4 regions of the Pseudoalteromonas sp. G5_S1_14_S5 genome follow, and region 3 is predicted to be linked to each of the others. Evidence: predicted binding sites of a transcription regulator. Region 3 holds the regulator's gene; each other region holds the start of a gene.
The links. Region 3 encodes FNR, which switches genes on or off when oxygen is low (the NO sensors DNR and NnrR bind a similar motif). Its sites were predicted from a motif close to TTGATCTAGATCAA; they were not measured.
Positions count from the first base shown of each region.

Region 1: a site for FNR is predicted at 870-883, ahead of ACTRWI_RS11955 (DUF3149 domain-containing protein). Genes of this name have one in related genera too.
Region 2: a site for FNR is predicted at 756-769, ahead of adhE (bifunctional acetaldehyde-CoA/alcohol dehydrogenase). Genes of this name have one in related genera too.
Region 4: a site for FNR is predicted at 999-1,012, ahead of grcA (autonomous glycyl radical cofactor GrcA). Genes of this name have one in related genera too.

Region 1 is NZ_JBQKUM010000035.1:958-3,162, reverse strand. It holds gene ACTRWI_RS11970 (hypothetical protein) at 1-70, shown strand, start outside; gene ACTRWI_RS11965 (hypothetical protein) at 153-290, opposite strand; tRNA gene ACTRWI_RS11960 (tRNA-Pro) at 610-686, opposite strand; gene ACTRWI_RS11955 (DUF3149 domain-containing protein) at 942-1,082, shown strand; gene smrA (DNA endonuclease SmrA) at 1,250-1,831, shown strand; gene rluF (23S rRNA pseudouridine(2604) synthase RluF) at 2,000-2,205, shown strand, end outside.
Region 2 is NZ_JBQKUM010000040.1:3,161-5,365, reverse strand. It holds gene ACTRWI_RS13070 (YchE family NAAT transporter) at 1-261, opposite strand, end outside; gene adhE (bifunctional acetaldehyde-CoA/alcohol dehydrogenase) at 901-2,205, shown strand, end outside.
Region 3 is NZ_JBQKUM010000032.1:42,263-44,467, forward strand. It holds gene uspE (universal stress protein UspE) at 1-320, opposite strand, end outside; gene fnr (fumarate/nitrate reduction transcriptional regulator Fnr) at 453-1,199, opposite strand; gene ACTRWI_RS11465 (sulfite exporter TauE/SafE family protein) at 1,286-1,960, opposite strand; gene ccoS (cbb3-type cytochrome oxidase assembly protein CcoS) at 1,950-2,186, opposite strand; gene ACTRWI_RS11475 (heavy metal translocating P-type ATPase) at 2,186-2,205, opposite strand, start outside.
Region 4 is NZ_JBQKUM010000006.1:83,211-85,415, forward strand. It holds gene ACTRWI_RS03345 (NADPH-dependent FMN reductase) at 1-427, shown strand, start outside; gene grcA (autonomous glycyl radical cofactor GrcA) at 522-899, opposite strand; gene nfo (deoxyribonuclease IV) at 1,226-2,134, shown strand.

The DNA.
Region 1 (2,205 bases), on a different contig from region 3:
AGCAGAAGCTTATGTTTGTTTTGTTACTTCAGAGACACCGATCAAAGACATTACTTGTGACGTCAAATAATCAGCTTACTGGCAGATAGAAAACAGGGCTACGGGTAAGATCCATTTTCCGCATAGCCCTATTTTGCTGCTTACTCGGTTATTTAAAGCATGTCAGTGCTCGCTTCAGAATAACGAGCAATGATTGGGTTTTGCATCGCATTAGGGTCACCAGGCGACCACATACCACGTTTCATTCCTTTAATGATTAAATGAATAACTGCCACATCTATCGCAGACATTCCGGCGATATTCACTGGTTCATTTTGGCTGTAGCCCTTTCTATTACAAAAAGTGCTACGGCTTTCTTCAATGTGTAATCGGTGAAGAGCTTATTTTAAAACATCAGACGAACCCTGCCTGGGTTTTAATCCTATTTCCAACATCCCCAAACGACCAAAGCCTGCTCATTGAGCAGGCTTTCTAAAAGTGGTCAGTGAAGAGGAATTCGATTGGACTGGCATTTCATCGGACTGGCGTACCACCCCCACCCATTAGCTCCGAAACAGAACATTCAAATGCGAAAAAGCCGTAGCATCTCTGCTACGGCTTTCTTTAATATGGTCGGTGAAGAGGGATTCGAACCCCCGACCCTCTGGTCCCAAACCAGATGCGCTACCAAGCTGCGCTATTCACCGAGAAATCTAACTGGCTCATTGCCTGTCGATGGAGCGTATAATACGGATTCTGAGTTTATCCGCAAGGACTTTTTATGATATTTATTGCGATTTTGAATCGTTCGAGCAAAAGACATACAATAACAAGCTCAATGTGACGAAAAACACATAGTTACCAACAAGTATTTAACTTATGCAACAGGATTGATCCAGATCAGTGAATTGAGAATGCCAATTAATACACTAACCCATGTCATATAACTTTGAGGTATACACATGGACTTTTGGCTAGATCTCCTATTTGGTAATGCAGTGGGACTATCTTCAATGATAGTAATCTTCGGGGCTCTGGGTCTCATGATGTTTTATGGAGGCTTCTTCATCTACAAAGTTATGACAGACAAATCTCCTCACTAGAGTCGCTCAGCTTGAATCATTTGCCTAAAGCCTCATTACTACAGGTAAATATGAAAACGCTTTGCACCGGAGCTGACTTCTCTTGTCTCCTCCGGTTTTTTTCATTTTTAAACCCTACCCCAACTTAGGTATACTTACTCTATTATTCCCAACTTGAGATACACACTATGTCTCATGATGACGATTTAGATCTATTCCAACAAATGATGGGCGATGTTAAACGTATCGACCATGACACCGCAGAACACCAGAAAGTACATCGCGTTACAGAGTCTCAGCTTGCTAAACGTGAAGCTGCTATGTGGCTCTCTGATGATGAGAAAGATTACCTATCACTCGATTATTCTCCGATGGTTAAGCCAGACGACGTTATTGCTTATAAGAAGGATGGTGTTCAGGAAGGCGTATATAAAAAACTGCGCCTTGGTAAGTATCCCATTCAGGCGAAACTCGATCTCCATAGAAAAACGCTGAAAGATGCTCGCAACGAAGTGCTGTCATTTTTACGCCAATGCTTAAGAATGGATGTTCGCACTGTCATTATCGTTCATGGGAAAGGAGAACGTTCAAATCCACCAGCGATGATGAAAAGCTACCTGACTAACTGGCTGACTCAGATCAACGATGTACAATGTGTACACTCAGCACAGCAATTTCACGGTGGTACCGGAGCTGTGTATGTCATGCTCAGAAAGAGCAACGAGAAAAAGTTAGAAAACAGAGAACGTCATCAGAAACGTACTAACTGATCATTGAGATTCTGGATAAAGCTTTCACCCCAAGATCGATATTTAGTGCCTAGACTCAAACCAAATGCTAAAATTGTTGTCAGTTAACGAATTCAAACGTAAAGCAACTGCTCTGTAGTTGCTTTTTTGTTTCCCTATATTTCCGTTGTGAAATGCTAAGAGAATATCATGTCACAAGAACACCAAGCTAAACGCCTTAACAAATACATCAGTGAAACAGGTTTTTGCTCACGCCGCGAAGCCGACAAACTGATTGATGCAGGTCGAGTTACTATTAATGGCAAAATCCCAGAAATGGGTACCAAAGTAATGCCAGGTGATGATGTTGAGATCGACAACAAACCGGTTCGCTCGAAAGAGAAGCCAATCTATAT
Region 2 (2,205 bases), on a different contig from region 3:
GCTCAGTAACAGCAGTCCACCCGCAACACGGAATGAGTCTAATGAAATGCTAAACATGTCGAGGAGCAACTGACCCGCAACTAGCGACACAATCAAGATAACAGCAACGGCAATATTGGCCTGAAAGGCGGTCCTGTTTCTATCTTCTGGCGGCATATGAGCAGTAAGAGAAACAAACACAGGCATGATGCCGATTGGGTTTACGGCTGCAACAAGCCCAAGGAAGAATTGCATAAAGATTGCGAGTTCTAAACCTTGCATGGGAGCGATCTCCAAGTAACGTAAAGTAGGATAGTGGGTCTGATCTGACCTCGGTCAGAGTGCGTAATGTAAGGGACAAATTCAATGAGAGCGAATGAAAAAAACTAACCTGAACAGGGGGCTATTTTTTAGAAAAACTAATTGAGTGTCGTATCTGTAATATTATTGTTACAAGGGGTTTTCTTGTGTTTATAGTTGCAACTTAATTTGAACGGAATGTTATATCACGCACGCTTTTAATAAAAATTATGACAGCTTCTAGCTCGTTGCAACGGTATGTATATACTCTCAGTGGCACATTTTTAGCCGTATACATATAAGTGAATTGGTTGAAAATGAAAATTTTTTACAGTTTATGATACAAAGTAAAAAATAATTATATGATTTCTTGTTTTTTGTCCTGTAGCAAAGTGTGATTTAAATTCATATAAATCATAATTTTATGGTTTCTTTTCGATTGCCTTACCACAGGGTGGGTAATTCTTTTGGAGTAACTGATCTGGGTCAATTTTTTTCACACACTGAAATAATATACTCAGCCCTGAAAGCAATTTACTAAGAACGCTGTTTTAAAGAGTTTAGGGCAAACAGCGAATTTAATAAAAAGTTTTTAATATTTATTATTTTAGGAGATCCACCATGCCTGTAAATAACTTAGCGGAACTTGATGCTCTAGTAGCTCGCGTTAAAGCAGCACAAGAAGAGTTTGCTACATTCTCTCAAGAGAAAGTTGATGCAATCTTCCGCGCAGCTTCTCTTGCAGCGAACCACGCTCGTATCCCATTAGCACAACAAGCAGTTGCTGAATCTGGAATGGGTATTGTTGAAGATAAAGTTATCAAGAACCATTTTGCTTCTGAATTTATCTACAACAAATACAAAGACGAAAAAACATGTGGCGTCCTAGAAGAAGATGACAACCTAGGCACAATGACTATCGCTGAGCCTGTAGGTATCATCTGTGGTATCGTTCCAACAACGAACCCAACTTCTACAGCAATCTTCAAATCTCTAATCTCTCTTAAAACACGTAACGGCATCATCTTCTCGCCACACCCACGTGCAAAGAACTCTACTAACGACGCAGCTAAACTGGTTCTAGACGCAGCGGTAGCAGCGGGTGCTCCAAAAGACATCATCGGTTGGATCGACCAACCATCTGTAGAGCTTTCTAACGCGCTTATGAAGCATGACGGTATCGCACTTATCCTTGCAACTGGTGGTCCAGGTATGGTTAAAGCAGCGTACTCTTCTGGTAAGCCTGCAATCGGTGTTGGTGCTGGTAACGTGCCGATAGTTATCGATGAAACAGCTGACATCAAACGTGCTGTAGCATCTATCCTAATGTCTAAAACATTCGATAATGGCGTTGTATGTGCTTCTGAGCAAGCTGCAATCGTTGTTAGCAATGTATATGAAGAAGTTAAAGAGCGTTTCGCTTCTCACAAAGCGCACGTTCTATCTAAAGCTGACGCTGACAAAGTACGTAAAGTACTCCTCATCGACGGCAACCTAAACGCGAAAATCGTAGGTCAACCTGCTCCAGCAATCGCTGAAATGGCCGGTGTTAAAGTTCCTGCTGATACAAAAGTACTTGTTGGTGAAGGTCTTGGTAAAGTTTCTTACGATGATGAGTTCGCTCACGAGAAACTATCTCCAACTCTAGGTCTATTTCGTGCAGACGACTTCGAAGACGCTGTTGCTCAAGCAGAAACTATGGTTGAAATCGGTGGTATCGGCCACACATCTGGTCTCTACACTAACCAAGATACAAACGCAGACCGTATCCGTTACTTCGGTGATAAGATGAAGACTGCTCGTATCCTAATTAACATCCCGACTACTCACGGTGGTATCGGTGACCTGTACAACTTCAACGTTGCACCTTCTCTAACTCTAGGTTGTGGTTCATGGGGGGGTAACTCTATCTCTGAGAACGTAGGT
Region 3 (2,205 bases):
TAAACTTCGGCAATGATGGCCTCGTAAGGGCGGTTATGCCAAACCACTTGAACATTAAATTCAATAGAATCATCTAGGTAAGGCTGTGCAACTTTATTCATCCAGATTTCACGCTGATGGATAACGCCTTTGCGCATTGCATCTCTTTCATCGACAGAAAGCATAGATGTCATTTCATACGAGAAATCGTAGATAGACAAAAAGAAAGTGATATGGCTCGTTGAGGTGCTTTTCTTAGCAAGTTGGATAGCACGAACTAGAGCGGGTTGCTCATCATGATTAATGTCTGCGACAACTAAAATTTTGTTATAGATACTCATAACTAAGCCTACTTTTCAGACCGAACATATAAATAATGTAGCGTAGTTATGGAGAGATTAAGAGAAATAAAAGAGGTTTTAAGGGAGAAACATGATGTAGCTCATTATTGAACTACATCATTGATATCTAGACTATTCTTTTGAAACGCCAGCAAGTTCCATCAGCGCATCGTGATCTTCGATAGTGATATATTTGCCTTTAACGCTTAGGATGTCTGCTTTCTGGAAACGACCTAAAAGACGGCTAATAGTTTCAACCGTTAAACCTAGGTAGTTACCAATATCGCCACGAGTCATCGTTAAGCGGAACTCACGTGGGCTGAAACCACGTTGAGAGAAACGAGTTGAGAGATTATAAAGGAATGCAGCAAGGCGCTCTTCCGCATTCTTCTTGGAAAGAAGCAGAATCATTTCTTGGTCGCCTTTAATCTCGTTACTCATTAGGCGCATAATTTGCTGACGCAGCTTAGGCATTTTCCCTGACAGGTCATCAAGAATCTCGTATGGGATTTCACATACCATAGAAGTTTCTAGCGCTTGTGCGAAACTAGGGTGTAGGTCACCAGTAATCGCATCAAAGCCGACAAGATCGCCCGCTAGATGGAATGCAGTAATCTGCTCGTCACCTTGTTCGGTAATCGTGTAGCTCTTGATCGTTCCAGAGCGAATAGCGTAGAGAGATTTAAGCTCGTCACCAGCTTTAAATAACTCTTGACCTTTTTGAATAGGCTTTTTTCTCTCAATGATATGATCAAGTTGATCAAGTTCAGATTCATTCAAAGTGAACGGAATACAAAGTTGGCTAATACTACAATCATGGCAATGGATCGCACAGCCACCAGATTGGACACGTTTCGTTACAGGCTTTTCAGAAATCATAACAATCTTTCACTATTTGATAGACATCAATATTTTAGCATTCCTTTATCCAGTTAGGTAGTAAAAAAACCAGATTTAAAGAATGGTTATACGGTATAAGTAATGAGCAGCAGCGCCGTATATCCAGTGTAGAAACCGTAAATCAGGATTAAAATCGCGCCGAGTTGACGAAATATGTCAGCTTGTTGCAATTTCTTGAGGAAATTAGCGCCCATACCAACCGTCAGCATTGCGGGAAGCGTTCCCAAGCCAAATGCGAGCATAATTCCAGCTCCATTATACCAACTGCCTGACACAGCCGCCCAGGTCAGCATAGAGTAGACCATACCACACGGTAGCCACCCCCAAATGAAACCAAACGGCAGAGCGTGGCTTGGATGCTTGAGTGGGAGGAAAGACTTACCGACTGGTGAAATATAACGCCACAGCTTCTGACCGACCTTCTCAAAGAACAGCAAGCCAAACCACCACTTACCCATATACAGGCCCAAAATGATCATAAAGATGGCAGCGAACAAACGAAGCCAATTAAGTAGCGCGTTGAAATCGCTAAGTTGACCGATTGAAGAGATTGCACCGCCGATCATACCACCAATAACGGCATAGCTGAGTAGTCGACCAAGGTTGTAAAGTAGAGGGGTAACCGGGGAAGGTTTGGTATTGCCGATTGAAAGGAGCGACGCAATACCACCACACATTCCCATGCAGTGGCCCGCGCCGATCAGTCCGACAAAAAAGGCTCCGATCCAATCAGGCGTCATCGTTCTTTTTATCTAGGTTGGTTGGGGATTCATTACTAGCTTTGACACTCTTCACAGGCTTGCTGTCAGAGTGATCATGAGCTTTTTCGTCTTCGTCAAACAAAATGTTGTGACCTTGACGCTCCAGGTCTTCAAACTGTTCGCTCTTCACCGCCCAGAGAAATATACCAACAGCGATACACACCAGCACAATCGCAATGGGAATCAGGATATATAAACTTTCCATTATTTACCTTGCTCTTTTA
Region 4 (2,205 bases), on a different contig from region 3:
TGCCAAAGCTGATGGCTACGTGATGGTAAGCCCAGAGTACAATCATTCAATGAGCCCGGCATTGGCCAATATTCTTAATCATTTTGGTAGCTCGCTATTTTCGTATAAGCCGAGTGCGATTGTGACGTATTCTGCGGGGCAGTGGGGCGGGGCAAGAGCGTCGGTTTCGATGCGTACCTTCTTATCTGAACTCGGTTGTTTGCCGGTTTCTGCGATGATTCATCTACCTAAAGCACAAGAGGTCTTTGATGAAGAGGGGTGTATTGCCCAAGAGTCAGAGCAAGCTCAATGGGATGAATATATGAACCGAACTTTCCATCAGTTGATGTGGTGGGCGCAAGGTGCAGCGTTACAGAGAGATAAGGTGGATCCAACGACGTTAGCAAAAGCCTTCACTAAAGATCCTTCTCAACGAAATGCGCCATAATCAGTGTATAGATAAATGTGAGCAGCATAAAAACGAAAAAAGCTTGGCCATTTCTGAGCAAGCTTTTTAAATCTTTAACACTCTAGTTCTGAGATTATAGGGACTCAGTGAACGTACGTGCGATAACGTCACGTTGCTGTTCAGTTGTTAGAGAGTTGAAACGTACAGCATAACCCGATACACGGATAGTTAGCTGTGGGTAGTTCTCTGGGTGAGCAACTGCGTCTTCTAGTGTTTCACGCTTAAGAACGTTAACGTTCAGGTGTTGACCACCTTCGATACGTGGTGCTTTTTCGATAGCAACTTCACGGCTCTCGTATTCACCTAGGTCTGCAGCTGGGATAACTTGGTCAGCTTCGAAACCAGCAGTAGCTGCAACACAACGAGCTTCATTCTTTTCGCTGTCTAGTAGCCAGATTGAGTTTAGTAGGTCGTCGTTTGCTGCTTTAGTAATTTGAATACCTTGGATCATAACTATCTCCTAGTCCACTGAATGTGGTTTGATTATGGTGTTAACTTTCGATTTTTATTGAGCTGGGTTAATATATACCTAATACCTGTGAGGTTAATGTTGACTTAAGTCAAAAAACAACCAAAAACCATGTTTTTAAAAGGTAACTATTTTGAGGTAAATCAATAAAACCTTTTAAAACAATCTGATTACAAAATATTGTAAAGCATAAAAAATATTTAACGGTTAAATTTGTTGTAAATTTACCACATTTGTTGCGCTTTTATTGAGCGGTAATCGATAGGGCCCTTTATTTATGATGCATTCTGAAAGTGTGAAGTGATTTAATGACAAACAAAATTTCATCGTCAAAACCTGAAACAAATATTAAGTTTATTGGTGCTCATGTGTCGGCCGCTGGTGGTGTTGATCAGGCTCCAATGAGAGCTCGAGAGATAGGTGCTAATGCGTTCGCACTGTTTATTAAAAACCAAAGACAATGGGCAGCAAAGCCGTTAGAAGCCAAAACCATTAGCGCCTTCAAAGCCAACTGTAAGATGTTAGGCTTTTCAGCGGAGCACATTCTTCCTCACGACTCCTACTTGATTAACCTCGGCGCACCAGAAGAAGAAAAGCTAGAGAAATCGCGCGCTGCCTTTATTGACGAAATGGAGCGTTGTAATCAGCTTGGTCTAACGCTACTAAATTTTCATCCTGGGAGTCATTTAAAGAAAATCTCAGAAAGTGAATGCTTGGCTAAGATCGCTGAGTCGATCAACCTCGCTCATCAAGCGGTTCCTGATGTGATTGCGGTGATTGAGAACACTTCAGGTCAAGGCACTAACTTAGGCTGGAAGTTCGAGCATCTCGCTGAGATCATTGATCAGGTGGAAGATAAATCGCGTGTTGGTGTATGTTTGGATACTTGTCATACCTTTACAGCGGGCTATGACCTAAGAACAAAAGAGGCTTGCGAGCACACTTTTGCTGAGTTCGACCGCATCGTAGGTATGCACTATCTCAGAGCAATGCACATCAATGATTCAAAGGCTGAGTTCGCGAGCCGAGTTGATAGACACCATTCTTTAGGAAAAGGTGAAATTGGCTGGGATTGTTTCGAGTATATTGCCTCAGATTCTCGCTTAAATGGTATCCCTCTTATCTTAGAAACGATTGATTCAACGATTTGGAAAGAGGAAATTCAAAAACTTAGAATGTTTCACCGCGCAGCAAAGGTTGAGAATAGCGAAGCGTAATAATAGAGAGGAAAATTAATTTTCTCCGTTTTGTTGAAACTGGCATCTTTTTTTATAGCCATTAAGTGAAT